Regions from separate parts of the Pseudomonas sp. B12(2026) genome, predicted to be linked through region 2. Evidence: predicted binding sites of a transcription regulator. Region 2 holds the regulator's gene; each other region holds the start of a gene.
What was found. The regulator sigma-54, encoded in region 2, starts transcription at its own class of promoters, with help from an activator protein. The targets are predictions, from matches to a motif close to ANTGGCATNNANNTTGCTNT.
Positions count from the first base shown of each region.

Region 1: fliD (flagellar filament capping protein FliD) is a predicted target of sigma-54. The motif match lies at 4,337-4,356, and genes of this name have one in related genera.
Region 3: glnA (glutamate--ammonia ligase) is a predicted target of sigma-54. The motif match lies at 6,264-6,283, and genes of this name have one in related genera.

Region 1 is NZ_CM173430.1:239,345-249,019, reverse strand. Features, by position in the region: gene AC3B6A_RS01170 (FliA/WhiG family RNA polymerase sigma factor) at 1-533, opposite strand, end outside; gene AC3B6A_RS01165 (flagellar basal body-associated FliL family protein) at 540-1,022, opposite strand; gene AC3B6A_RS01160 (flagellar hook-length control protein FliK) at 1,067-2,260, opposite strand; gene AC3B6A_RS01155 (hypothetical protein) at 2,269-2,592, opposite strand; gene fliS (flagellar export chaperone FliS) at 2,576-2,959, opposite strand; gene fliD (flagellar filament capping protein FliD) at 2,956-4,311, opposite strand; gene mdtI (multidrug/spermidine efflux SMR transporter subunit MdtI) at 4,602-4,931, opposite strand; gene AC3B6A_RS01135 (SMR family transporter) at 4,925-5,284, opposite strand; gene AC3B6A_RS01130 (SulP family inorganic anion transporter) at 5,743-7,386, shown strand; gene AC3B6A_RS01125 (HAD family hydrolase) at 7,388-8,053, shown strand; gene AC3B6A_RS01120 (adenosine deaminase) at 8,076-9,026, opposite strand; gene AC3B6A_RS01115 (calcium:cation antiporter) at 9,201-9,675, shown strand, end outside.
Region 2 is NZ_CM173430.1:1,094,740-1,104,414, reverse strand. Features, by position in the region: gene AC3B6A_RS05200 (KpsF/GutQ family sugar-phosphate isomerase) at 144-1,118, shown strand; gene AC3B6A_RS05195 (KdsC family phosphatase) at 1,119-1,643, shown strand; gene lptC (LPS export ABC transporter periplasmic protein LptC) at 1,652-2,224, shown strand; gene lptA (lipopolysaccharide transport periplasmic protein LptA) at 2,211-2,747, shown strand; gene lptB (LPS export ABC transporter ATP-binding protein) at 2,747-3,472, shown strand; gene AC3B6A_RS05175 (RNA polymerase factor sigma-54) at 3,715-5,214, shown strand; gene hpf (ribosome hibernation-promoting factor, HPF/YfiA family) at 5,293-5,601, shown strand; gene ptsN (PTS IIA-like nitrogen regulatory protein PtsN) at 5,611-6,075, shown strand; gene rapZ (RNase adapter RapZ) at 6,078-6,938, shown strand; gene AC3B6A_RS05155 (HPr family phosphocarrier protein) at 6,968-7,240, shown strand; gene pmbA (metalloprotease PmbA) at 7,310-8,659, opposite strand; gene yjgA (ribosome biogenesis factor YjgA) at 8,776-9,300, shown strand; gene tldD (metalloprotease TldD) at 9,341-9,675, opposite strand, start outside.
Region 3 is NZ_CM173430.1:5,433,346-5,443,020, reverse strand. Features, by position in the region: gene glnL (nitrogen regulation protein NR(II)) at 1-889, opposite strand, end outside; gene AC3B6A_RS25250 (DUF4124 domain-containing protein) at 1,097-1,663, opposite strand; gene AC3B6A_RS25245 (DUF4124 domain-containing protein) at 1,675-2,220, opposite strand; gene AC3B6A_RS25240 (mechanosensitive ion channel family protein) at 2,423-4,630, shown strand; gene glnA (glutamate--ammonia ligase) at 4,758-6,167, opposite strand; gene thiI (tRNA uracil 4-sulfurtransferase ThiI) at 6,498-7,952, shown strand; gene typA (translational GTPase TypA) at 8,121-9,675, shown strand, end outside.

The sequences.
Region 1 (9,675 bases), 860 kb from region 2:
TCCAGCGCGTCGCCGCGGCCCTGCACGCCGTCGTGGCCGCTCTGCAGCAGCGCGTCGAAGCTCTCGATGGATTCGGAGGATTCGGCGCGCAGGTAATCCTGGTAGCCGGCCTCGTCGAGCCCGGTGGCGGCCAGCACTTCCTCGTCGCTCGGGACCCGGCCGAGCTGGCGTGCCAGGGCGCGGATCGCGTCACGCACCTTGTGCGCCTGCTGCCGCACCTGGCGCGGGCGCCAGTCCTGGCGGCGCAGCTCGTCGAGGATCGCGCCGCGGATGCGCAGCGCGGCGAAGCGGCCGAACTGCTCGTCCGGCTCGCCGTAGCGGCGCAGGCCTTCGAGCAGGCCCATCAGGCCGATCTGCTCCATGTCCTCGCGGTCCAGCACCTGGTTGGCCTGCAGCGACAGCTGGCTGACGATGCGCCGCACCAGCGGCAGGTACTGCATCATCCAGCGCTGCTCGGCGGCCGGCGACAGACGGGCGTGTCCGCCGCCGTCTTCGCTGGCGTAGGCCTGGGCGGGATCGCGAAGGGCGTGCATGACGGCTTACTGGACGATCATCTTGCTGAGCAGCACGTGCTCGAAGGGGACCATCACCTTGCGCGCGGCGAAGTCGTCGAGCAGGGCCTTCTCCAGGCGCGCCTGCACCTCGCCGATGGGCATCGCGCGCAGGGTCTCGAACTTCTCCGGGGTCAGGTTGGCGACCACCGAGCTGCGCACCATCGGCGCCACGCTTTCGAGCTTCTTGCGCTCCTCGTCGGCCCTGGCCTGCAGCACCAGGTCGATCACGAAGTAGTGCTCGCGGTCCTCGCCACGGGAGCTGACGATGATCTTCTCCACCGGCACGAAGAGGTATTCGGCGCTTTCCGCGTCCTTGCCGTCCCCGGCCGTTTCGGCCTTGCCGGCATCGGCTGCGGCCGCCGGGGCGAGGCTGGCGGACTTGATCATGCGGTAGTTGACGAACACGCCGCCCAGCACGACGGCGATATTCACAATGAGCATCAGTACAACGAGGCGCGACGTGGACATGGAGTTTCTCGAAAATTCCTGGGAAGGTGCGGGCCGCTGCCGGCCTACACGGTGATCAGTACATCGCTGTCGCCACGCGCCGCGGCGCGCTCGCCGGGCTGCGCGTCACGCGGGTTGGCGGCGACCGCGACCTGCTCCTGGGCGAAGCGCTGGCGGTTCTGCTGGCCGCCCTGGCCGGCCTGGGCGTCGGAGGAGACCTGCACGTCGACCTGCAGGAAGTTCTGCCCGACCAGTTCCTGGCGCAGACGCTCGCTGGTCTGCTGGAGCATGCGCACCACGTCGCCGTGGGACGCGGAAATCTGCACGTTGAGCTGGCCGGCCTCGTGGCGCACGAGGATTTCCATCGCCCCCAGCTCCGGCGGATCGAGGCGGATGGTGGCGTTCTGCACGCGCTGGTTGAGCTGCAGCTCGACGTTGTCGCGCAGCGCCGTGAGCATCTGCTCGCCCCAGTGGGCGTCGTTGTCCTTGAGGTGCAGCGGCCTGTCGAACAGCGGCGGCGCAGCGGGTGCGGCGTTCGCGGGCTGCGGGGTGCCGCCGGCGACCGGCAGGTGCGGGTCGGGGGCGACGACGGGCGCTGGCGGCGCGGCGGCGGCCTGCGCGTCCGGCGCATCCACTGCGGCGGCGAGATGCTGTTGCAGCAGCGTCTGCGCCTGGCTCTGGGCGGCTTCGCGCGGCGCCGGCGCGCTGGCGGCGGCGCCGTCCGGGGCGGCGTCCTTGGCGGCGCTGTCGTCAGCGACACCGCCCGGCAGCGGCGCGGCGCCGTTCACCGGCGCCGTGGCGGGCTGAACCTGGGCACGCACATCGACGGACTGGGTAGCGAAGCCAGCGACCGCGGCGGTGGTCTGCGCCTGCGGATTGTCCCGCGCCTGCACCACCAGCCCGGCCTGGCTGAGCATGCCGGCCAGCCAGCTCTCGGCGCCGGACGGCGAAGGCTCGCCGGGCTGCTGCGCGGCGGGTGCGGCGCCGGCGCTATCGGCGGACGGGTCTTCCGCGGGCACGGGGCGAACGTTGCCGGTCTGCGGCGCGGGCTCGTCGAGCGCCTGCGCGGTATCGAACTGGGCGAGGAAGGATTGCACCGTGACGGTCCTGGCCTTCGCCTCGGGCCCGGCGCCCTGCGTGCGGAAGCCGGCGATGCCGGTGTCGCGGCGGCTGCCGTCCGGCGCGTGGGCAGCTTCCGGCGCGCAGGCGTCGGCCACCGGGCGCTCGCCAGTCCCGGCGGCGGGGATGGGCTGGGTCATCAGCTGGATCACGGTTTATCGGCCCCCTGGAGCATGTCCACCTGCAGGTACGCCGAACGGCCTTCGGCGTACTCCAGGTGCGACAACAGCAGGCGGCGCAGGCGCTCGCACTCTTCGGCGCAGGCCTGCGACGCCTGTTCATGCAGCCCTTGCAGGCGCTTGCGGGCCAGCAGCACGTCGGCCGCCAGCTCCGGCCGCGACGACATCGCCACCAGTTGCGCGCGGATCGCCCGGTCGACCTGCCCCATGGCGTTCCAGTCCTTGCGCTGCAGCGCCGCGCCGAGCCGTTCGTACAGCTCGAACAGGCGCTGGCGGTCATCCACGGGCGGCACTGACGCCCTCCCAGCCTTCGCGCAGGATGCCCAGCAGGCGCACCACTTCGTCGATGCCGGCGACGTCCAGCGAAACGCTGACGTCGGACAGGCGATAGATGCAGTAGTCGTAGAGCCGCGCCAGCCCCTGCACGACTTCGCCGCCGTTCTCGTAGTCGAGCGCGCCGCTCAGGCCGTTGAGGATGTTCAGGCACTTCTCCAGGGAGCGGCCCTTCTGCTGGTAGCGCTTGTGCTCGATGTGCCCGCGCGCGCGGGCCAGCTCGTCGAGCAGGCCGTCGAACAGCACCAGCACCAGTTCGTAGGGCGACGAGGAGGCGGCCCGGGCCTCCAGGTCTACCATCCGGTAGCTGTCGTAGCTCTGGTTCATTGCGTCGTCGCCTCCCCGAACATTCCGCTGGTCTGACTCATCGACTGCATCACCTGCATCATCGAGGTGTACTGCTTGAGGTAGCGCGTGTAGTAGCTGTCGTACTGGCGCTGCAGCGTGTCGTAGTCATCGTTCACGCGGCGCAGGTTGTCGTTCAGCGTGTCCTTGCGGGACTTCATCACGCCGTTGGTGCTGTTGGTGTAGAGCGTCAGGGTCTTGTCCAGGCTGTCGAGCAGGTTGCCCTTGCCGATGAACAGCTTGTCCAGGCCGTCCGGGTCGTTGGCGATGGCCTTCTCGAAGCGCGCGGCGTCGAGCGTCAGCTTGCCGTCGCGGTCGGCGCTGACGCCGAAGTTGATCAGGTTGGCGCCACCGAAGGTGGTGCGGATCATCTGGTTCAGGTTGTTCTCGATCGAGCGCACGCTGGCGTCGCCGGCCAGCGGGCCGCGGGCGGTGCCATCCTGGTCGCCGGCGGCGGTGAGCTTGTCGATCTGGGTGGCCAGGGCGTTGTAGGCGTCGATGAAGGTCTGCAGCTGCTTGGTGGTGCCGGCCTGGTCCTGGGCGATGGTCACGGAGATCGGCTGTTCGCCGGACTGCTGCGCCTGGGTGAAGGTCAGGTCGACGCCATCGATGACGTTGTCGAAGGTGTTGCTGCCGTTGGTCAGCAGCATGCCGCTCTCGCCGCCCAGGCGGACGCGGGCGTCCTGCGCCCTGGACAGCTCCTGCGGGTTGGCCAGGGCGTTCTCGAAGGCGCTGTTGGCGGTCGAGGTGCCGCTGAGCGAAAGGCTGATGGCATTGGCCGCGCCGGTTTCCTCCGCGCCCAGCACCAGCGAAACCTGGCCGTTGCTGCGCACCAGGGTGGCTTTCACGCCGGTGTTGTCGGTGGCCTTGTTGATCGCCGCGGCGAGCTCGTCCATGGAGTTGACGCCGTCGCCGTCGGTGTCGACCGTGCTCAGGTCGATGTCGAAGGACGTGCCGTTCTGGCTCAGGGTCAGGGTGCCCTGGGTGTCGATGTCGCTGGTCTGCAGGCCGGAGAAGGACAGCTGCTGCGAAGTGGCCAGCTGCTCGACGAAGAAGTCGTACTTGCCGGCCACGGCGGTGCTGTCCACCTGGGCGCTGACGTAGCCTTCCTTGCTCAGGGTGGCGCTGTTGACCAGCATGCTCGCGCCGACGCCGTTGAGGCCCTTCACCGCGGTGTCGAAGGCCTTGAGCGCGGACTCCAGCGAAGTCACCGCCGAGAGCTGGGTCTGGTACGCGGCCTGGTTGCGGTCGGCCTTGTTCAGCCCGCTCTGGACCTCGAAGGTAGCCAGCTGCTGGGCCATCTGTTTGACGTAGTCGGAATCTATGGTGGTCATCTGAAAACACCCCTTTGCTGCCCGAAGAGCAATATCGATGCCAATGGCCGGAGCCCCGTGTCATGGAGCTTTGCGGGAAATCCATGCAGAAGCCGGGCTTCCGCCCGGACCGATCCGGCGCGCACCGGGAAGCGGAATTTCCGCCTGGGCGCACAGCCTTCGCTGCAGGGAAAGGGCGACCGGGGAGAGGCATTGCTTAAGCGGCGGGAATGCCGGGCGGGGTCGTGACACAACCATGAAAAAGGCGGAGCCCCCTTGGAAGACTCCGCCCTTGCGCCGCTGCGGCGCGATCAGGCCAGTTTCAGCAGGCCCATGCCCAGGATCAGCATCGCCAGGCCGATCCAGCCGCGGCGCGCCAGGCGCTGGCCGAACAGGGCCCAGCCCATGGCCACGGTGGCAAGGATGCCGAAGCCGCCCCACACCGCGTAGGCCACCGACAGCTCGATGCCACGCACCGCCTGCGCCAGCGCGGTGAACGCGCCCAGCACCAGGAGCATCGAGGCGACGCCCGGGAGGCGCCTGCGGAAACCGTCGGAGTATTTCAGCAGCAGGTTGGCGATCACTTCCAGGGCGATGGCCAGGCCCAGCCAGGCCATCGGAATCAGCTCATGGTTCAGCATGTCACGGCCTCCCTGTCGGTCTCGCGCTCGTTCTTGCGGGTGCCGGACTTCACCAGCAGGATGCCGGCGATCATCACGGCCAGGCCCAGCCCCTTCTCCGGGGTCAGCTCCTCGCCCAGCCAGGCGGCGCTGACCAGGGTGATCAGCACGATGCCGATGCCTTCCCACAGGGCGTAGGCCACGCCCACTGGCACATGCCTGATGGCCAGGGAGAGGAAGTAGTACGACAGGCCGACCATGGCGTACATCAGCAGCAGGCCCGCCACCGGGTACAGCGCATGGGTGAACTTCATCGAGGTGGTGCCAGCGACTTCGAAGCCGATGGCGGCAAACAGATAGATCCAGGAACGCATGGTGCAAGCCCTCCCACGGGCGGCCGCGCGCAATAAGGTTCTGAAAGCACCTTGCGGCGGTTTTCGGTTCGGGTTCGGTGGCGCCGACTCGGGCGACGGAGATTCCGTCGCACTTGGCGCCACGCTCAGGTAGCGGCCGAAGGGAGGGGCTAGAGATCGCCGGTCCAGTGACGCTCGCGCGAAACCAGGCGGGAAGTGGGGAGGGGCAACGCCTTGATGTTCAACATAATGAACACAATATTGCCAATTTCGGCGGCATTTGGCAAATCGACCGCTTCGATTCCAGGTATGAACGCCCATGAACCGGCGCTTACAGGCAAGTCCGTCCGCCAGGCGCCATCAGGACCGTGCGATATTCTGCTCACTCCATTGAGCCTGTCGCCGCCCGCGATCTGCCCCACGCTCCGGGCCGCTTCATCCTGCTACTATCCCCAGCCAGAACCCTGTCGGAGATCGCGATGATCGCTCTGCAAGACGCCTGGAAGGCCGGACTGTTCGGCCGCGAACACTGGACACGCAACCTGGTGGCCGGAGTGATAGTCGGGGTGGTGGCGCTGCCCTTGGCCATGGCCTTCGCCATCGCCAGCGGGGTGAAGCCGGAGCAGGGCATCTACACGGCGATCATCGCCGGCATCGCGGTGTCGTTGCTCGGCGGCAGCCGGTTGCAGATCGCCGGGCCCACCGGCGCCTTCATCGTGATCCTCGCCGGGGTGACTGCCAAACACGGGGTCGACGGCCTGCAGATCGCCACGCTGATGGCCGGCGCGATCCTCGTGCTGCTCGGCGCGAGCCGGCTCGGCGCGATCATCCGCTTCATCCCGGCGCCGGTGATCGTCGGCTTCACCGCCGGCATCGGGGTGATCATCTGGGTCGGCCAGTGGAAGGACTTCTTCGGCCTGCCCGCGGTCAGCGGCGAACACTTCCACCAGAAGCTCTGGCACCTGCTGCAGGCGCTGCCGCACCTGCATGTGGCGACCACCCTGCTGGCGATGCTGAGCCTGGCGCTGGTGCTGTTCACCCCGCGCGTCGCCGCCCTGCGCCGGGTTCCCGGGCCGCTGGTGGCGATGGTGGTGGTGACCGCCATCCAGTCGCTGTTCCACTTCGACGGCGTGGCCACCATCGGCACCGCCTTCGGCGGCATCCCCCAGGGCCTGCCCAGCTTCAGCCTGCCGGAGGTGACCCTGCCGCGCGTGCTCGAACTGATCGGCCCGGCCTTCGCCATCGCCATGCTCGGCGCCATCGAATCGCTGCTCTCGGCGGTGGTCGCCGACGGCATGGCGGCGACCCGCCACGACTCCAACCAGGAGCTGATCGGCCAGGGCATCGCCAACCTGGTCGCCCCGCTGTTCGGCGGCTTCGCCGCCACCGGCGCCATCGCGCGCACCGCCACCAACATCCGCAACGGCGGCAACAGCCCGCTGGCCGGCGTCACCCACTCGGTGACCCTGGTGCTGATCCTGCTGTTCCTCGCCCCGCTGGCCTCGAACATCCCGCTCTGCGCGCTGGCGGCGATCCTCTTCGTGGTGGCCTGGAACATGAGCGAGATGCGCCACTTCCTGTTCATGGTCAAGCGCGCGCCGCGCGCCGACGTGACGATCCTGCTGATCACCTTCCTGCTCACCGTGTTCAGCGACCTGGTGATCGCGGTGAACATCGGCGTGATCCTCGCCATGCTGCAATTCATGCGGCGCATGGCGTCGTCGGTGGAGGTGCACGTCGACGAAGGCCCGGAACTGGAAGTGGAACTGCGCGGCCGCGGCCTCTTCGAACTGCCGCCGGGGGTGCTGGTGTACAGCATCGAGGGACCGCTGTTCTTCGGCGCCGCGGAGACCTTCGAGCGCGCCCTGGTCAAGACCCATACCGATCCCAAGGTGCTGATCATCCGCCTGCGCCGTGTGCCCTTCATGGACATCACCGGCATGCAGACCTTGCAGGAGGTCATCGAGGACCTGCAGCGGCGCAACATCGAGGTCCGCCTGTGCGAGGCCAACTCGCGGGTGCTGAGAAAGCTGCGCAAGACCGGGATACTCGATGCACACAGAGCCGCCATCTATCACCCGGACTTCCCCTCCGCGCTGACGGCCACGACCGCCGGGGCCTGAGATGGCCGGGCGGATCGAGGCGCTGATCTTCGACTGCGACGGCACGCTGGTGGACAGCGAGCAGCTGTCCGCCGAGCTGATCGTCCTGCTGCTGGACGAACGCGGCGTGCGCAGCTCGGTGGAGGCCATCCTGCCGATCTACCGCGGCGAGCGCTTCCTCGACGTGGTGGAGCATCTGGGGCGGCTTTATCCACAGGTGGCGCCGACCGACTTCCTCGCCGAGTACCGCCAGCGCAGCCTGCCCTGGCTGCGCGCCCGGCTGCGGGCGATGCCCGGCGCGGCGGAACTGGTGCGGCGCCTGCGGGTGGCCAAGTGCGTGGCCTCCAACGGCCCGCGCGAGAAAATCGAGACCAGCCTGGAATGCGCGGGGCTGCTGGACGACTTCCACGGCCGGGTGATCAGCGCCTACGACCTGGGCGTGTGGAAACCCGATCCCGAACTGATCCGCCACGCCGCCCGGCACATGGGCGTGGCGCCGGAGCGCTGCCTGGTGGTGGACGACAGCCTCCCCGGCCTGCGCGCGGGACTGGCCGCCGGGGCGCGGGTGGTCGGTTTCGGCGGATTGGACTTCAGCGGACTGCCCGGCGAATTCGACCGGGCGCGGGACATGCGCGAACTGGGCCGCCTGCTGGACGGCCTGGGCCTGCTGGCGCCGCCCTCCCCCTGACGCCGGAGCGGGCGGCGTCGGGTCACTTCACCAGCCGCGCGTCCAGGCTGTTCTGCGCCAGCCGCTGGGCCTGCTCCCGGGTCATGCCCAGGTGCTCATGCAGGGCCTGGAAGTTCTCGTTGACGTAGCCGCCGAAGTAGGCCGGGTCGTCCGAATTCACCGTGACCTTCACGCCGCGTTCGAGCATGTCGAGGATGTTGTGCTCGCGCATGTGTTCGAACACGCAGAGCTTGGTGTTGGACAGCGGGCAGACGGTCAGCGGTATCTGCTCGTCGATGATGCGCCGCATCAGCCGCTCGTCCTCGATGGCGCGCACGCCGTGGTCGATGCGTTCGACCTTGAGCAGGTCGAGGGCTTCCCAGATGTACTCCGGCGGACCTTCCTCGCCGGCGTGGGCGACGGTGAGGAAGCCTTCGGCGCGGGCGCGGTCGAACACGCGCTGGAACTTGCTCGGCGGATGGCCGACCTCGGAGCTGTCCAGGCCGACGGCGATGAAGGCGTCGCGAAACGGCAGCGCCTGCTCCAGGGTCTTGAACGCCTCGTCCTCGGACAGGTGGCGCAGGAAGCTGAGGATCAGGCCGTGGCGGATGCCCAGCTGCCGCTCGCCATCCTTGAGCGCGGCCTGGATGCCGCGCAGCACCACCTCGAAGGGAATGCCGCGGTCGGTGTGGGTCTGCGGGTCGAAGAACGGCTCGACGTGGATGACGTGCTGCGCCTTGCACTTCTGCAGGTAGGCCCAGGTCAGGTCGTAGAAGTCCTGCTCGGTGCGCAGCACGTCGGCGCCGGCGTAGTAGAGGTCGAGGAACTCCTGCAGGTTGTTGAACGCATAGGCCCGGCGCAGGCTCTCGACGTCGCCCCAGGGCAGGGCGACCTTGTTGCGCTCGGCCAGGGCGAAGAGCAGCTCGGGCTCCAGCGAACCCTCCAGGTGCAGGTGCAGTTCGGCCTTGGGCAGGGCATTGAGCCAGTCGTACATGGTGGGGTTCTCTTCATCAGGCGGTCGCGGGAATTATTGCACGGCCCGGCGCGGGCGCAGGCCGGGATGCCGACGACGGACGCCGGCCGGGCTCTCCCGGCGGGCCGGCTGGTGTGTCGTCCGGGCATTGCCTAAGATGGCGAACCCGCTTTTACCGGATATGGAAGCCCCCCGATGCTGCGCGCGCTCAAAGACGAAAAGTTCCTCATCCTCGCCCTGCTGGTGGCGCTGGCGGTGTACCCGCTGGAACACAGCCTGCTGAGCGGCGGCAAGATGCTCGCCGGGATCACCGCCACGGTGCTGCTGGCGGTGATCATCGGCGTCTCCCTGCGCGTGGCGCACCACGCCGAAATCCTCGCGGAGAAGGTCGGCGAGCCCTACGGCACCATGATCCTGACCCTGGCGGCGGTGCTGGTGGAGGTTGTGATCCTGGCGATCATGATGGGCCACAACCATTCGCCGACCCTGGCCCGCGACACCATCTACGCCGCGGTGATGCTGGACATGAACGGCATCCTCGGCCTGGCCGCGCTGCTGGGCGGCCTGAAGCACGGCGAGCAGTCGTACAACGACGACTCGGGCAAGACCTACGTGACCATGATCCTCACCGCCGTGGGCATCTCCATGGTGGTGCCGGAGCTGATCCCCG
Region 2 (9,675 bases):
CCGGCAAGCGGCGCCCCAAGGCCCGACAGGGCTCATTAAGGAAGGCTTCAGCAAAATACACGCACATTGGCAATGTGCGTGATGAGCCTTTGGCGCTTTCCCGTTATAATCCCGCCCTTCATTTCGCCCCACGCCTTTCGAACATGAGCCAGAATCACGATTTCATCCACTCGGCACAACGCACCATAGGTCTCGAGCGCGACGCCGTGGACTCACTGCTGGCGCGCATCGGCGCGAACTTCACCCACGCCTGCGAACTGCTGCTGGAGTGCAAGGGTCGCGTCGTGGTGGTCGGCATGGGCAAGTCCGGGCATATCGGCAACAAGATCGCCGCCACCCTGGCCAGCACCGGCACCCCCGCGTTCTTCGTGCATCCGGCCGAGGCCAGCCACGGCGACATGGGCATGATCACCCGCGACGACGTGGTCATCGCCCTGTCCAACTCCGGCTCGACCGCTGAAATCGTCACGCTGCTGCCCCTGATCAAGCGCCTGGGCATCACCCTGATCAGCATGACCGGCAATCCGGAGTCGCCGCTGGCCAAGGCCGCGGTCGTCAACCTGGACGCCAGTGTCGAGCAGGAAGCCTGCCCGCTGAACCTCGCCCCCACCTCGTCGACCACCGTGTCGCTGGTGCTCGGCGACGCCCTGGCCATCGCCCTGCTCGAAGCCCGCGGCTTCACCGCCGAGGACTTCGCCTTCTCGCACCCGGGCGGCGCGCTGGGCCGCCGTCTGCTGCTCAAGGTCGAGAACGTGATGCACGTCGGCGAGGAACTGCCCCAGGTACTGCTGGGCACCTCGCTCAGCGGCGCGCTGCTGGAGATGACCCGCAAGGGCCTGGGCATGACCATCGTCCTGAACGAAGCCGGCGCGCTGGCCGGCATCTTCACCGACGGCGACCTGCGCCGCACCCTGGACAAGGGTCTGGACGTGCGCCAGGTGAGCATCGACCAGGTCATGACCCTCCACGGCAAGACCGCGCGCCCCGACATGCTGGCCGCCGAAGCCCTGAAGATCATGGATGACCACAAGATCAGCGTCCTCGTCGTGGTCGATGACCAGGACCGCCCGGTGGGCGTCCTGCATATCCACGACCTGACCCGCGCAGGAGTGATCTGAATGAGCGCCGACCTGCTGCAGCGCGCCCGGGCCGTTCGCCTGGCGGTCTTCGACGTCGATGGCGTGCTGACCGACGGCAAGCTCTACTTCCTGCCCGATGGCAGCGAGTTCAAGACCTTCAACACCCTGGACGGCCACGGCATCAAGATGCTCATCGCCTCCGGCGTGCGCACCGCGATCATCACCGGCCGGCAAAGCCCGGTGGTCGAGCGCCGCGCGCGGAACCTGGGCATCCACCACCTGTACCAGGGCCGCGAGGACAAGCTGGTCGCCCTCGACCATCTACTGGCCGAACTCGGTCTAGGCTATGAAGAGGTCGCCTACCTGGGCGATGACCTGCCCGATCTGCCGGCCATCCGCCGCGCCGGCCTGGGCATGGCGGTGGCCAGCGCCGACGCGTTCGTCCGCCAGCATGCCGACGGCGTCACCCAGGCTCGCGGCGGTGAAGGTGCGGCACGCGAATTCTGCGAGCTGATCCTGCGCGCCCAGGGCAATCTCGAAGCCGCGCAGAACGCGTACCTCTAGAGCCGAACATGCCCAAGACACTCCGCCAGAAGCTACTGTTCGCCCTGATCGCCTTCCTGCTGGTCGCGCTCGGCTATTACTGGAACGTTCGCCTGGACTTCAACGAGCGCCAGCTCAAGTCGCAGGGCAATGACGCCATCGATTTCTATGCGGTCAACGCCAGTGGTGTGCAGTACCGCGTCGACGGTACGCTCGCCTACGAGATGACCGCGGACAAACTGGAACACCTGAAAGCCACCGACGTGACACTGGTCACCACGCCCGACATGCACTTCTACCGTGTGCAGGAGCCGCTGCCGTGGCACGTCCAGAGCGTTCGCGCCGAAGTGGGCCCCGAGGGCAAGCAGATCGAGCTGATCGACGACGTGCGCGTGTCGCGCACCGATGCGCAGCAGCGCACCCTGCTGCTCAACACGAGCCGCCTGACGGTGTTCCCGGACAAGGACTTTGCGCAGACTGACCAGCCGGTGAAGATCACCGAACCCAACGGTGTGACCACGGCCAATGGAATGAAAGCGTATCTGAAAGACAGCCGGATAATCCTGCTGTCCAACGTAAGAGGTCAGCATGAGGTTCGTTAAAACCCTCCCCCTTCTCCTCAGCCTCGCCGCCGCCATCGGCAGCTCCGCCGCCTGGGCCCTTCCCACCGACCGGGAACAGCCCATTCGCGTCCAGGCGGACAGCGCCGAGCTGGACGACAAGCAAGGTGTCGCCGTCTACCGCGGCGACGTGGTGGTGACCCAGGGCAGCATGAAGCTGACCGGCAACACCGTCACCCTCAAGCAGAACAAGGACGGCGAAATCGAGGTCGTCACCTCGGTGGGCAAGCCTGCCTACTTCGAGCAGAAGCCCGCGCCGGACAAGGAGATCACCAAGGCCTACGGCCTGACGATCCAGTACTTCGTCACCCAGAACCGCGTCGTGCTGATCGACCAGGCCAAGGTGATCCAGGAAGGCAACACCTTCGAAGGCGAGAAGATCGTCTATGACACCCAGCGCCAGATCGTCAACGCAGGCCGCGCCACCGGCGCCCAGGTGACCACACCGCGCCCGCGTATCGACATGGTCATCCAGCCCAAGAAAAAGCAGGATCAAGCGCAGTAATGGCCACGCTCACCGCCCAGCACCTCGCCAAGAGCTACAAGAGCCGGCAAGTGGTCCGCGATGTCAGCATGAGCATCGACAGCGGACAGATCGTCGGCCTGCTCGGCCCCAACGGAGCGGGCAAGACCACCTGCTTCTACATGATCGTCGGCCTGGTCCGCGCCGACCAGGGCGTGGTCCGCATCGACGACCAGGACGTCACCCACCTGCCCATGCACGGCCGCGCACGCGCCGGCATCGGCTACCTGCCGCAGGAAGCCTCGATCTTCCGCAAGCTGTCGGTGGCCGACAACATCAGCGCGATCCTCGAGACGCGCAGCGACCTGGATCGCGCCGGCCGCCAGGAAGCACTGGAAAGCCTGCTCGAGGAATTCCACATCCACCACATCCGCGACAACCTCGGCATGAGCCTGTCCGGTGGTGAACGTCGCCGCGTGGAAATCGCCCGCGCCCTGGCCAGTTCGCCGAAGTTCATCCTGCTGGACGAACCCTTCGCCGGCGTCGACCCGATCTCCGTGGGCGATATCAAGCAGATCATCCACCACCTCAAGGCCAAGGGCATCGGTGTGCTGATCACCGACCACAACGTCCGCGAGACGCTGGATATCTGCGAAACCGCCTACATCGTCAACGACGGTCAACTGATCGCCGAGGGCAGCGCCGAGACCATCCTCGCCAACGACCTGGTGAAGGAAGTCTATCTGGGTCACGAGTTCCGCCTCTGACCCGGAGGCCGCCCTCCACGGGCGGCGCCCCACCCCCTTCCTGACGGCCCGGAGCTGCCTCCGGCGCCGCGTATTCTGCCGCGCCGCATCCGCCCGGCGGGCAGCCTGCAACGAAAGGTCGACAGGCCCTAGGCAAAGCGTTCAGACTCAGGCATATAATTTGCTTCCTCGCGGCGCCCCGGCGTCCGTAGTCGTGGATATGGCGCTTGCCGCGCCAGCGAACAAGGTGCCTAGTTCCAGCCATGAAACCATCGCTCGTCCTCAAGATGGGTCAGCAGCTGACGATGACCCCGCAGCTGCAACAGGCCATCCGACTGCTCCAGCTCTCCACGCTGGACCTGCAACAGGAAATCCAGGAAGCCCTGGAGTCCAACCCGATGCTGGAGCGCCAGGAAGACGGCGACGACTACGACAACAGCGACCCGCTGGCCGACGGCGACGAATCCGCCGCCAGCCCCGGCAGCAACGCCCAGGACAGCTACCAGGAAAGCACCACTCCGTCTGCCGACAGCCTCGATGAGGACCAGTGGGCCGAGCGCATCCCCAACGAACTGCCGGTCGATACCGCCTGGGAAGACATCTACCAGACCAGCGCCAGCAGCCTGCCCAGCAGCGACGATGACGAGTGGGACTTCACCGCCCGCACCTCCGCCGGCGAAAGCCTGCAGAGCCACCTGCTCTGGCAGGTCAACCTGGCGCCGATGTCCGATACCGACCGCCTGATCGCCCTGAGCATCATCGACGGCATCAACGACGACGGTTACCTCGAAGAATCCCTCGACGACATCCTCGCTTCCCTCGACCCGGAGCTGGGCGTGGAGATGGACGAAGTGGAAGTCGTCCTGCGCCGCGTACAGCAGCTCGAACCCGCCGGCGTCGGCGCGCGCAACCTGCGTGAATGCCTGCTGCTGCAACTGCGCCAGATGCCGGCTAACACCTACCTGCTGGCCGAGGCCCAGAAGCTGGTCGCCGACCACCTCGACCTGCTCGGCAGCCGCGACTACAGCCAACTGATGCGGCGCATGAAGCTCAAGGAAGACGAGCTGCGCGAAACCATCGAACTGATCCAGTCGCTGCACCCGCGCCCCGGCTCGCAGATCGAATCCGGTGAAGCCGAGTACGTGGTGCCCGACGTCATCGTCCGCAAACACAACGAGCGTTGGCTGGTGGAACTGAACCAGGAAGCCGTGCCGCGCCTGCGCGTCAACTCGCAGTACGCCGGCCTGGTGCGCCGCGCCGACTCCAGCGCGGATAACACCTTCATGCGCAACCAGTTGCAGGAAGCCCGCTGGTTCATCAAGAGCCTGCAGAGCCGCAACGAGACGCTGATGAAGGTGGCGACCCAGATCGTCGAGCACCAGCGCGGTTTCCTCGAGTACGGCGAGGAGGCGATGAAGCCCCTGGTCCTGCACGACATCGCCGAAGCCGTGGGCATGCACGAGTCGACCATCTCGCGGGTCACCACGCAGAAATTCATGCACACCCCGCGCGGCATCTTCGAGCTGAAGTACTTCTTCTCCAGCCACGTCAGCACCTCCGAAGGCGGCGAGTGCTCGTCCACCGCGATCCGCGCCATCATCAAGAAACTGGTCGCCGCGGAAAGTCCGAAAAAGCCATTGAGCGACAGCAAGATCGCTGGTTTACTGGAGGCACAGGGCATTCAAGTGGCACGTCGTACCGTCGCCAAGTACCGGGAGTCCCTAGGGATCGCCCCCTCCAGCGAACGCAAGCGGCTGGTATGACGTTGATCCACGCCAAGGTGTTCCGGCGGCAGGCCACCTAACCTGCCACTTACACACGGGCAATAAGGAGAAAGCGGTATGCAAGTCAACATCAGTGGACATCAACTGGATGTGACCGACGCCCTGCGCGACTATGTCGGCGAGAAACTTGGCCGACTGGAGCGCCACTTCGACAAGATCACCAATGTTCAGATCATCATGGAGGTCGAAAAACTGAAGCAGAAAATCGAAGCCACCCTGCATATCGCCGGGGGCGAGGTGGTGGCCTGCGCCGAGCATGAAGACATGTACGCGGCCATCGACCTGCTTGTCGACAAGCTCGACCGCCAACTGATCAAGCACAAGGAAAAATACCTCGAACGCCAGCAGGGTGTTGGCGTCCGTTAACCCTTCCCTATGATTCGACTCGAGCAAATCCTGACCCCCGGCCGTTCCCTGGTGAACGTGCCGGGCGGCAGCAAGAAACGCGTACTCGAACAAATCGCCAACCTGGTAGCTCGCGAGCTGCCAGGTTTCGATGCGCAGGACATCTTCGAAAATCTGGTGGCCCGGGAACGTCTGGGCTCCACCGGATTCGGCAATGGCATCGCCATTCCACACTGCCGCCTCCCCGGCTGCCAATCCCCCATCAGCGCCGTCCTGCACCTGGACTCCCCGGTCGACTTCGACGCCCTCGACGGCGCGCCGGTCGATCTCGTATTCGTCCTGCTGGTCCCCGAAGCCGCCACCGAAGAGCACCTGGAACTGCTCCGGCAGATCGCTTCCATGCTTGACCGTTCCGACGTCCGTGACCGCCTGCGCCACGCCGCCAACGGCGAGGAGCTGCACCGGATCGTCGTGGACTTCCAGAACGGCCACTGATCATGCGCCTGATCATCGTCAGCGGACGCTCCGGCTCGGGCAAGAGCACTGCGCTCAACGTGCTCGAGGACAACGGTTTCTACTGCATCGACAACCTGCCCGCCAGCCTGCTCCCGGACCTGGCGCAACGCGCGCTGTTGCACACCGAGCTGCTGCAGCCGCAGGTCGCCGTCTCGATCGACGCACGCAACCTGCCCAGCCAGTTGCAGCGCTTCCCCGAGCTGCTGCAGGAGGCCCGCGACAAGCACATCCAGTGTGATGTGCTGTACCTCGACGCCGACGATGAAACCCTGCTCAAGCGTTTCTCCGAAACGCGCCGGCGCCACCCGCTGACCACCGACACCCGCTCGCTGGCCGAAGCCATCGCCGACGAGACGCACCTGCTCGCGCCGATCGCCGACCTGGCCGACCTCAAGCTCAACACCACGCACCTGAACCTCTATCAGCTGCGCGACGTGCTCAAGCTGCGCCTGCTGAACAAACCCGAGCTGGGCACCGCCTTCCTGGTCGAATCCTTCGGTTTCAAGCGCGGCATGCCGGTGGACGCCGACCTGGTGTTCGACGTGCGCTGCCTGCCCAATCCGTACTGGAAGCCCGAACTGCGCGAACTCACCGGGCTCGATGAGGATGTCCAGCAATACCTGGCCGGACACCCAGACGTCGAGGAGATGTACCAGGACATCCTCGGCTACCTGAACAAATGGCTGCCGCGCTTCGCCGCGAGCAACCGGGCCTATGTCACCATCGCCATCGGTTGCACCGGTGGCCAGCACCGCTCGACCTACCTGGCCGAGCGTATCGGCAAGGCCCTCAAGGAAACCCTCACCAACGTGCAGATTCGCCACCGCGACCTGAGCCAGTAGCGACACACAACAAAGGACAGCCCCTCGCGATGCCCGCCCTCGAAATCACCATCATCAACAAGCTTGGCCTGCACGCCCGTGCGGCAGCGAAATTCGTCGGCGTGGCGGGACGCTATCCCTGCCAGATCCGCGTGGGGCGCAATCCGCAAAGCACCGTCGACGGCAAGAGCATCATGGCGGTGATGATGCTGGCCGCCGGCAAGGGCACCAACCTGCATCTCGCCGCGGAAGGCGAGCAGGAAGACGAGGCGCTGAACGCACTGGTCGAACTGATCAACAACTACTTCGACGAAGGCGAGTGAACGCCCGGCCACGACGCTCCCTGAATGAAAAAGCCCGCCATCCGGCGGGCTTTTTCATGGGCGGCGGAATCAGTTGCCGGCGACGGTCATGCGCTCCACCAGCACCGAGCCGGTGTGCAGATTGCCGCGGAACTCCAGGTCATTGCCGACGGCCACGATGTTGCGGAACAGATCGCGCAGGTTCGCCGCAATGGTGACTTCCTGCACCGGGAACTGGATCTCGCCGTTCTCGATCCAGTAGCCGCCAGCGCCACGGGAATAGTCGCCGGTGACCAGGTTCACGCCCTGCCCCATCAGCTCGGTCACCAGCAGTCCACGCCCCATGCGGCGAATCAGGGCCGCCTGGTCCTCGTCGCCGTGGCTGACGAACAGATTGTGCACGCCGCCGGCATTCGCGGTGCTCGGCATGCCCAGCTTGCGGCCGGAGTAGGTGCCAAGGACGTAGGAAACCAGATCGCCACCTTCGACGAAGGGCTTGGGATAGGTCGCCAGGCCATCGCTATCGAACGAGGCGCTGCCCAGCGCGCCGGTCAGCCGCGGACGCTCGTCGAGGGTCAGCCACTCGGGGAACAGACGCTGCCCCAGCGTGCCTTCGAGGAACGACGACTTGCGGTACAGGCTGCCGCCGGAGATGGCGCCGAGGAAGTGACCGAACAGCCCCACCGCGACTTCCGGGGCGAACAGCACAGGCACCTCGGCGGTCGGTACCGGGCGCGCGCCCAGACGGCTGGCGGCGCGCTCGGCGGCGCGACGACCGATGGATTCGGGCGTGGCCAGCAGGTCGCCACGGCGGTTCACGTCGTACCAGTAGTCCCGCTGCATCTGCCCCTCACCCTCGGCGATCATCACGCAGCTCAGGCTATGCCGGGTGCTGGCGTAGCCGCCGACGAAACCGTGGCTGTTGCCGTAGACGCGGCAGCCCTGGTGGGTGTTCACCGTGGTGCCGTCGGCCTTGGTCACCCGCGCGTCCGCGGCGAAGGCGGCCGCCTCGCAGGCCAGCGCGCGTTCCACCGCCTGGTCCGGGGTGATCGACCAGGCGTGGTAGAGGTCCAGGTCCGGCAGGTCCCGGGCCATCAGCGCCGGATCGGCGAGACCGGCGCAGTCATCCTCGGACGCGTGCCTGGCGATGGCCAGCGCCGCCGCCACGGTTTCGCGAATGGCGTCGGCGCCGGTGGCCGAGGTGCTGGCCGACCCTTTGCGCTGACCGACATACAGGGTGATGCCGAAGCCCTGGTCGCGGTTGAACTCGACGGTCTCCACCTCGCCCTGGCGTACCGAAGTGGACAATCCCTGCTCCACCGAAACCGCCACCTCGCAGGCGCTGGCGCCCTGCCGGGAAGCCTCGGCGATGATCCGCTCGACCTGCTCGCGCAGTTCGGGAAGGACGTCCGGGCCTACCGCCGGGTTGTGTTCGCTCATTGCATGCCTCTCCTGTTCATGGACCGGACCCGCCTTCAGGCGGCGGCGACCGGTACGGGCCGGACAAGCGGCCCCTGACTCGTTATCATGGCGGCGTTTTCAACGAGACCCCCGCCATGGCTGAAATTCACGATGACGACTCGTCCTTCGAAGAGAAGAGCAAGTCGCAAGTAAAACGCGAGCTGCACGCACTGCAGGACCTCGGCGAGCGCCTGATCACGCTCAAGGCCGACATGCTCGACCGGCTGCCACTCACCGAGCCGCTGCGCCGCGCGCTCGACGAGGCGCCCAAGCACAAGGCCAATGTCGCCAAGAAGCGCCACCGGCAGTTCATCGGCAAGCTGATGCGCGACCAGGACATCGACGCCATCGTCGCGCTGCTGGACCAGCTCGACAGCTCGACCCGCCAGTACAACGAGCGCTTCCACGCCCTGGAGCGCTGGCGCGACCGCCTGATCAGCGGCGGCGACGACGCACTGTCCGCGTTCTTCGGCGAATACCCGGACAGCGACCGGCAGCACCTGCTGCAGCTGATCCGCCACGCCCAGCACGAGGCCGCTCACGACAAGCCTCCGGCAGCGGCGCGGAAGATCTTCAAGTACATCCGCGAGCTGGACGAGCTCAAACGCGGCCTGCGCTGAGCAGCCGCGTCCCGCGCAACCCGCCTCACCCGCAACGGCCTCAGGCGCCCGTGCCGCCGACGGTGATCGCGTCGATCTTCAGGGTCGGCTGACCGACGCCGACCGGCACGGACTGGCCGTCCTTGCCGCAGGTGCCCACGCCGCTGTCCAGCGCCAGGTCGTTGCCGACCATGGACACCCGGCTCATCACTTCCGGACCGTTGCCGATCAGGGTCGCGCCCTTCACCGGGCGGGTGATCCTGCCGTTCTCGATCAGGTAGGCCTCGCTGGTGGCGAAGACGAACTTGCCACTGGTGATGTCCACCTGGCCGCCGCCGAGGTTGGCGCAGTAGATGCCGCGCTCGACGCTGGCGATGATTTCTTCCGGCTCGCTCT
Region 3 (9,675 bases), 1.6 Mb from region 2:
CCGGGCCGTTGTCGATGATCTCCACCTTGCACACCAGGCGGTGGCGCGTGTGGCCGATGGTGAACTGGCGCAGGGTGCGGGTACGCAGGGTGATGCGGCCCAGCTTGAGTTCGTTCTGCGAGGCAATCGCCTGCATGGCGTTGCGCACGATGTTGAGCACCGCCTGGATCATCTGCTCGCGGTCGAGCAGCAGGTCGGGGATGCTCGGGTCATAGTCGCGCACCAGCGGGATGCTGCCCTGGGTCTCGGCTTCCACCAGGCTGCAGACGCGCTCCAGCACTTCGTGGATGTTGGTGACCGAGAGCTGCGGCAGCTTGTTCGAGCCGAGCATGCGGTCCACCAGGTTCCGCAGGCGGTCGGCCTCTTCGATGATGACGTTGGTGTAGTCCTTGAGCGATTCGTCCGGCAGCTCGCGGGACAGCAGCTGCGCCGCGCCACGGATGCCGCCCAGCGGATTCTTGATCTCGTGGGCCAGGCCGCGCACCAGCAGCTTGGTGGTTTCCTGCTTGGACAGCTGCGCCTCTTCCTTGGTGATCCGCAGCAGCCGGTCGCGCGGGTGGACTTCCAGCAGCAGCAGGGTCTCGCGGCGGCTGAGGATGGGCGTCACCGCGTAGTCCACGGTGATCGACTGGCCGGTGAGCGAGGTCAGGGTCGCCTCGCGCTTGGTGAACGGGTGCGCCTCTTCCACCGCCTGCTGCAGGGACTGCAGCGCCTCGGGCGATTCGGTGAACAGCTCGCTGATGAACTGGCCGTGGCTGCGCTGGCCGCTGACCGCCAGGAGCATCTCCGCCGCCGGGTTCATGTATTCCAGGCGCAACCCGGCATTGAGCAGGATCACCGCCGTGGTGAGGTTGTCGAGCAGCAGGCGGAGCTGGGGTTCGGTAGGCATGGCGTCTGAAATGTCCCAAGACTGTGCGGGAAAATGCAAAAAGCAAACCAGGCCCCGAAAAGACGCGCATTTCGGCGTCTGGCGCCGGTTTGCGAGGCGCGGGCGGGCGATCTGGCCGAAGGGAGTGACCTGAAATGGGGAGAGTATAGAAAGTGGTGCAGGCCAACGCACCGATATGGTGCGTTTGTGCCGGGGTGCGCGCCGCCGTCAGCGGCTGGCGGCGCTGAACTGGCGGGCGCTGTCCGGGGCGGCCGCTTCGGCCACCGAGACGCGGAACATGTGGAAGGGCTGGTTGGGCGTCTGCTCGATGGTGCGGCCCAGGGTGTCGATGATCTCCACCGACAGCTGGTGGGTGCCGCGGTCGATGTTGTTCAGCGGGAAGACCGGGCTGCGGCCGGGTTCGCCCACCGGCTTGCCGTCCAGCAGCAGGCGGTAGAGGTGGCCGGGGAGCAGGGCCGGATCGCTGGTGACGGAAACGATCAGCGCGCCATCGTTGGCGCGGATGGTGGTGTCGGGCTCCGGCACGATGATGCGCAGCAGCTGGTAGGCCGGCGGTCCGGGCGGCAGCGCCGGCGTCGCGGGCGCGTAGAGCGGCGGCGGCATGCGCACGCCGGGCTGGTTGGGCATGGCGTTGGGCGGCGCGAGCAGCAGCTTCTGCGCATTGCCGCGCGGCGGCTGGTCGGTGAAGACGCGGTTGCCGTCCTTGTCGATGTAGGTGTAGACCTCGGCGCTGGCCGACAGGCAGCACAGCGCCGACAGCAGGAGCATCACCAGGTGGCGCATGTTCAGTTGCCCGTCCTGGGTTTCACCTGGGGGCGCGCCGGGCTGTTGGTGCTGATGCGCTGCAGGGTGAAGTTCACCGGCGGGCTGCTCTGGATCACCTGGTCGCCCTGCAGGACCTGCACGGCGAGGCTGTGCTCGCCGCGCTCGAGGTTCTCCAGGCCGATGCTGGTGGCGTGGGTCGGTGCGCCGTAGGGCTGGCCGTCGAGCAGCAGCTGCAGCTGGTGCTCCGCGGCCAGCGCCGGCTGGACCACGACGTCGACGACGAAGGAGCCGTTGTTGGAGCGCAGGGCTTCATCGTTGGGCACGTTGCTCAGGGCGAGGATGGCGTAGGCGCTCTGCGTTGCGACCTCGCCGGTGCCGGCCCCGGCGCTCGCCGGTATCTGCGGGGTGACGGTATTGGTCGGTGGCAGCTGCACCGGCTGTGCGCCGACGTTGCTCGGCGGCTGGTTGGTGAACACCGTCTTGCCGTTGGCGTCGGTGTACTTGTAGATCTGCGCACTGGCTGGCAGCGCGGCGGCGAGCAGCAGGGCGGTGAGGATCAGGCGCATGGGCGATCTCCGGATGGTCGTGGCAAGCCTTGCATTGCCGACGACGGCTGGCAAGTTGCCTATTGTGATTCAGCATGGCAGCTCACAGTGTGCGCTGCCGCTCGCCGACGGACCTTTGGCGGGGCGCCGTGGTCCTTGACCACGGCGCGTCTCCCGTCCTCTGTATGATGCGGGCGAGCCTTCCTGTACCTGCCTCTGGGGTGTGCCTGTGACCGACCTGATCCGTTCCTGTTTCCGTCAGTGCCTGCTGCTGTGCTGCCTGTGCGCCGGCCCGCTGCTCGCCGGCCCCGCGCTGGCGGCGCTGCCCGGCCCGCTGGCCGGCATGACGGGGGGCGGCGAGCAGGTCAGCGAGGCGCAGCTGCAGCAGTCGCTGGACCAGGTCATCCGCACGCTGGAGAACGACCAGCAGCGCGCCGACCTGCTGAAGAAGCTCAAGCAGTTGCGCGATGCGAGCAAGAAAAGCGCGGACCAGCAGAGTGGCGTGCTGGGGCTGATCGGCGGCACGCTGGGCAGCCTGGAGAAGCAGTTCGAAGGCGCCAACAGCCCGCTGCTGCGCTGGAGCGAGCTGTTCAGCCAGGCCCGCGACGAAGTGCAGACCCGCATCCCGTCCTGGCAGGAGCTGCCGGGGATGCTCTTCGACTTCCTCCTCGTGCTCCTGCTCTGGGCCTGCGTGGCCCTGGGGCTGCGCTGGCTGGCGCGGCGCATGCAGGATCGCTTCGGCCTGGCCAGCGAGCTCCCGCAGAATCCCAAGACCCGCGACCTGCTGCTGTTCGCCCTGCGCAAGCTCGGTCCCTGGCTGGTGGCGTTCCTGATCACGGTCTACCTGTCGGTGGTGCTGCCCAGCTCCCTGGGCAAGCTGCTGGCGATGGTGATGGCCTATGTGCTGGTGTGCGGCACGCTGTTCTCCGCGCTGTGCGTGATCTCCCTGTCGCTGCTCGGCGGCCCGCACCGCATGCGCGCGCTGGACATCCTGCGGCGGCGCGCCTTCCGCCCGCTGTGGCTGATCGGCAGCCTGGCCGCGCTGGGCGAGGTGATGCACGACCCGCGCGTGACCGAAAGCCTCGGGCAGAGCACCGCGCTGTGCGTCGGCTCGCTGGCGAACATCTTCGCGGCGCTGTTCACCGCGCTGTTCGTCCTGCAGTTCCGCCGGCCGATCGCCCACCTGATCCGCAACCAGCCGCTGGAACGCCGCCTCAAGCGCCGCGCCCTGCATGAGCTGGTCGAGCTGGTGGGTTCGCTGTGGTTCTTGCCGGTGCTGGTGCTGGTGGGGATTTCCCTGTTCGCCACCGTGGTCACCGCCGGCGACAGCACCTACGCCCTGCGCCGCGCGCTGCTGTGCGCGCTGATCGCGGTGGTGGCGATGACCGTCAACGGCCTGATCCGCCGCGCCCAGCTGCGCTCGACGCGCCACGGCAGCCGCCGCTCCGCACCCTATGTCGAGCAGTTGCAGAAGTTCGCCTACACCCTGCTGCACATCGCCAGCCTGCTGCTGTTCCTGGAGGTCGGCCTGCGCGTCTGGGGCATGTCGCTGATCCGCTTCACCGAGGGCGACGGGGCGGCGATCAGCCTCCGCCTGATCAGCTTCGGCACCACCCTGCTGGTGGCCTGGCTGGTGTGGATCCTCGCCGACACCGCGGTCCAGCACAGCCTCGGCCTGGGCGGCAAGAGCCGCAACAACCCGCGCGCGCTGACCATGCTGCCGCTGATCCGCAACGTGCTGTTCGTGACCATCGCGGTGATCGCGCTGATCGTCGCCCTGGCCAACATGGGCATGAACGTCACCCCGCTGCTGGCGGGCGCGGGCGTCATCGGCCTGGCCATCGGCTTCGGCGCGCAGACGCTGGTGGCGGACCTGATCACCGGCCTGTTCATCATCATCGAGGACTCGCTGTCCATCGACGACTACGTCGACGTCGGCGGCCACCTGGGCACCGTCGAGGGCCTGACCATCCGCACCGTGCGCCTGCGCGACCTGGACGGCGTGGTGCACACCATCCCGTTCAGCCAGATCAAGAGCATCAAGAACTACTCGCGGGAGTTCGGCTACGCCATGTTCCGCTGGCCGGTGCCCGCCAGCATGCCGATCGACGATGCGGTGGCGCTGGTCCACGAGGTCACCCACGACCTGCGCGGCGACCGCGACATCAGCCGCGCCATGTGGTCGGCGCTGGAGATGCAGGGCGTCGAGAGTTTCGACAATGGCCAGGCGATCCTGCGTTTCCGCCTGAAGACCGCGCCGATCCGCCAGTGGGAGGTGCAGCGCGCCTTCAACCTGCGCCTGCGGCAGAAGCTGGACAAGGCCGGCCTGGAGCTGTCGATGCCGCGCCTGAACGTGCAGCTTTCGCGGATGCGCCCGTCGTCGCGCGAGGATGACGACGGGCGCGGCGAGCCGCAGGGCAGTGGTATCTGATTGCGCCGCCGCTCCTGCAAGGTGCCTCCTGCACGCAGGGAATCACCTGGCCGCACTTTCCACGGGCAATAAAAAAGGCCTCCCGAAGGAGGCCTCAATGCTGTCGCTGTTTATTGGTATTCGTGGATCAGACGCTGTAGTACAGGTCGTATTCCAGCGGGTGCACGAAGGTGCGCACCTTGATTTCTTCTTCGCTCTTGATCTCGATGTAGGCATCGATGAACTCGTCGGTGAACACGCCGCCCTTGGTCAGGAACGCACGGCCCTTGTCGAGTTCTTCCAGCGCTTCCTTCAGGCTGCCGCAAACCTGCGGGATTTCCTTCGCCTCTTCCGGCGGCAGGTCGTACAGGTTCTTGTCGGCGGCATCGCCGGGGTGGATCTTGTTCTGGATGCCGTCCAGGCCGGCCATCAGCAGCGCGGCGAAGCACAGGTAGGGGTTGGCCGCCGGGTCCGGGAAGCGCGCTTCGATGCGGCGGGCTTTCGGGCTGGAAACGTACGGGATGCGGATCGAGGCGGAGCGGTTGCGGGCCGAGTAGGCCAGCATGACCGGGGCTTCGAAGCCCGGAACCAGACGCTTGTAGGAGTTGGTGGCCGGGTTGGTGAAGCCGTTCAGGGCCTTGCCGTGCTTGATGATGCCGCCGATGAAGTACAGGGCGGTGTCGGACAGGCCGGCATAGCCTTCGCCGGAGAAGGTGTTCTTGCCGTCCTTGGAGATCGACATGTGCACGTGCATGCCCGAGCCGTTGTCGCCGTACAGCGGCTTCGGCATGAAGGTCACGGTCTTGCCGTAGGCATCGGCGACGTTGTGGATGCAGTACTTCAGGGTCTGCACTTCGTCAGCCTTGGCAACGAGGGTGTTGAACTTCACACCGATCTCGTTCTGGCCGGCGGTGGCCACTTCGTGGTGGTGGACTTCGACGACCAGGCCCATCTCTTCCATGGCGTTGCACATGGCGGTACGGATTTCGTGGTCGTGGTCGACCGGCGGTACCGGGAAGTAGCCGCCCTTCACGCCCGGACGGTGGCCCTTGTTGCCCGACTCGATGTCGGCGTCGGTGTTCCAGGAGGCCTGCTCGGAGTAGATCTTGAACATCGAGCCGGAGATGTCGGACTTGAACTTCACTTCGTCGAAGATGAAGAACTCCGGCTCCGGGCCGACGAATACGGTGTCGCCGATGCCGGTGGACTTCAGGTATTCCTCGGCGCGCTTGGCGATGTTGCGCGGGTCGCGCTCGTAGCCTTGCATGGTGCTCGGCTCGATGATGTCGCAGACGATGATCAGGGTCGGCTCTTCGGTGAACGGATCGAGCACGGCGGTGCTGTCGTCCGGCAGCAGGATCATGTCGGAGGCTTCGATGCCTTTCCAGCCGGCGATGGAGGAGCCGTCGAACATCTTGCCGGCTTCGAAGAAGTCGTCGTCCAGCGCGTCGCGGGCCGGCATGGTGACGTGGTGCTGCTTGCCTTTGGTGTCGGTGAAGCGCAGGTCTACCCACTTCACGTCATGATCTTTGATCAGTTGTTGCGACTTGTACGACATGCTGTCCTCCAGGAGGGATTAGAGCTGGGAACTTCTGTGCCCCAGTATCGGGTGATGCCGGCCGGAATAGTCCGCCAGGGCAACCTGCATCACAAGAGAGCAAGTTGCGTGCCAGTGCCCGTAATCGTGCAGGACCGCTGATTTGCGGGGTTCCGGCGAGCGTAACCGGAAATTGCAGGTCAATAGCGCACCATTTTGGTGCCTGATTGTGGTGCGCCTGTCCATTTTGGTGCGCACAAAAGAAAGTCTCCGATTTCTGCTCAAGTCTTGAGCAATTTCGGATATAATCCGGCCCCTTTTTTTCTGTCCCATGGCAATCGCCCGGTTCGCATGAAACTCATCGTCAAGGTCTTCCAGGAAATCACCATCAAGAGCCGGCCGGTGCGCAAGCGCTTCATCCGCCAGCTGGCGAAGAACATTCGCACGGTGCTCCGCGACCTCGATCCCGAGCTGCTGGTGGAGGGCGAGTGGGACAACCTCGACGTCGAGACCAAGGTCACCGACCCCAAGGTCCTGCGCGAGATGATCGAGCGCCTGACCTGCACCCCGGGCATCGGCCACTTCCTGGAAGTGCACGAATGCCCGCTGGGCGACTTCGACGACATCCTGGAGAAGTGCAAGCTGCACTTCGCCGACAAGCTGCCGGGCAAGATCTTCTCCATGCGCTGCAAGCGCGCCGGCAAGCACTCCTTCACTTCCATCGACGTCGAGCGCTACGTCGGCGGCGGCCTGCGCCAGCAGTGCGGCGCGGCGGGCGTATCGCTGAAGAACCCGGAAGTGGAAGTGCGGGTGGAAATCCGCTACGACCGCCTGTACGTGATCCACGCCCAGCACGCGGGCCTGGGCGGCTACCCGCTGGGCGCGCTGGAGCAGGTGCTGGTGCTGATGTCCGGCGGCTTCGACTCCACCGTCGCGGCCTACCAGATGATGCGCCGCGGCATGATCAGCCACTTCGTGTTCTTCAACCTCGGCGGCCGCGCCCACGAGCTGGGCGTGATGGAAGTGGCGCACTACCTGTGGGAGAAGTTCGGCCGTTCCCAGCGCGTGCTGTTCGTCAGCGTGCCCTTCGAGGAAGTGGTCGGCGAGATTCTCACCAAGGTCGACGACAGCTACATGGGCGTGACCTTGAAGCGCATGATGCTGCGCGCCGCCAGCCGTGTGGCCGAGCGCCTGGAGCTGGACGCGCTGGTGACCGGCGAGGCGATTTCCCAGGTGTCCAGCCAGACCCTGCCGAACCTCTCGGTGATCGACCGGGTGACCGACACCCTGGTGCTGCGCCCGCTGATCGTCAGCCACAAGCAGGACATCATCGACACCGCGACGAAGATCGGCACCGCCGAGTTCGCCAAGCACATGCCCGAATACTGCGGCGTGATCTCGGTGAACCCGACCACCCAGGCCAAGCCGTACCGCGTCGAGCACGAAGAGTCCAAGTTCGACATGGCTGTGCTGGACCGCGCCCTGGAGCGCTCCACCCAGATGACCGTCGATCGGGTGATCGACGAGCTGGGCAAGGACCTGCCGGTGGAAATGGTCGGCGAAGTGCTGCCCGGCCAGATCGTGGTCGACATCCGCCACCCGGACGCCCAGGAAGATGAACCGCTGGCGCTCGAGGGCATCGAAGTCCTGGCCATGCCGTTCTACGCGATCAACAGCAAGTTCAAGGAACTGGACCCCAACCGCCAGTACCTCCTGTACTGCGACAAGGGCGTGATGAGTCGCCTGCACGCCCACCACCTGGTCAACGAAGGGCACACCAATGTGCGTGTTTACCGTCCGCAATAAAGGCGCGGACTGCCGCCGCCGGCCCGGACTGTTTGGCGGCAGTATCCGCCACCGACCTCCCGACACATTCGGTGCGTAGGCTCACGCCCTGACCTTTTGCACCGCCGCGCCGAGGCCCGGCCCCCGCTGCCCGAAGGCAGCCGTAGATTCACTATCGAGACTGACACTGTGATCGAAAAACTGCGCAATATCGCCATCATCGCCCACGTCGACCATGGCAAGACCACCCTGGTGGACAAGCTGCTGAAGCTGTCCGGCACCCTCGACCGCAAAGAAGCGGAAAGCGAGCGCGTGATGGACTCCAACGACCAGGAAAAAGAGCGCGGCATTACCATTCTGGCGAAGAACACCGCCATCAAGTGGAACGGCTACAACATCAACATCGTCGACACCCCCGGCCACGCCGACTTCGGTGGCGAGGTGGAGCGCGTGATGTCCATGGTCGACTCCGTGCTGCTGGTGGTCGACGCCCAGGACGGCCCCATGCCGCAGACCCGCTTCGTGACCCAGAAGGCCTTCAAGGCCGGCCTGCGTCCGATCGTGGTGGTGAACAAGGTCGACCGTCCGGGCGCGCGTCCGGACTGGGTCATCGACCAGATCTTCGACCTGTTCGACAACCTCGGCGCCACCGATGAGCAGCTCGACTTCCCGATCGTCTACGCCAGCGCCCTGAACGGCATCGCCGGCATGGACCACGAGAAGATGGACGACAACATGGACGCCCTGTTCCAGGCGATCATCGACCACGTCCCGGCGCCGGAAGTCGACGTCGACGGTCCGTTCCAGATGCAGATTTCCCAGCTGGACTACAACAGCTTCCTCGGCGTGATCGGCATCGGCCGTATCGCCCGTGGCCGCGTCAAGGCCAACACCCCGGTGGTCGCCATCAGCGACGACGGCACCAAGCGCAACGGCCGCATCCTGAAGATCATGGGCCACTCCGGCCTGCAGCGCGTCGAAGTCGCCGAAGCCGAAGCCGGCGACATCGTCTGCGTCTCGGGCATGGACGAGCTGTTCATCTCCGACACCCTGTGCGACCCGCAGAACGTCGAAGCCCGCCCGCCGCTGACCGTCGACCAGCCGACCGTGAGCATGACCTTCCAGGTCAACGACTCGCCGTTCGCCGGCAAGGAAGGCAAGTTCGTCACCAGCCGCAACATCAAGGAGCGCCTGGACAAGGAACTGCTGCACAACGTGGCGCTGCGCGTCGAGCAGGGCGAGAGCCCGGAGAAGTTCAAGGTCTCCGGCCGTGGCGAACTGCACCTGTCGGTTCTGATCGAAACCATGCGCCGTGAAGGCTTCGAGATGGCCGTCGGCCGTCCGGAAGTGGTGATCATCGAGAAGGACGGCGAGAAGCAGGAGCCCTACGAGAACGTCTCCATCGACATCGAAGAGCAGCACCAGGGCTCGGTGATGGAACAGATGGGCCTGCGCAAGGGCGATCTGAGCAACATGATCCCCGACGGCAAGGGCCGCGTGCGCCTGGAATACACCATCCCGGCGCGCGGCCTGATCGGCTTCCGCAACAACTTCCTGACCCTGACCTCGGGTACCGGCATCCTCACCTCGACCTTCAGCCACTACGGCCCGATCAAGGCCGGCGAAGTGAGCAACCGCCAGAACGGCGTGCTGGTCTCCATGGCCACCGGCACCGCGCTGACCTACTCGCTGGAAACCCTGCAAAGCCGCGGCAAGCTGTTCCTCGGCCCGGGCGACGAGATCT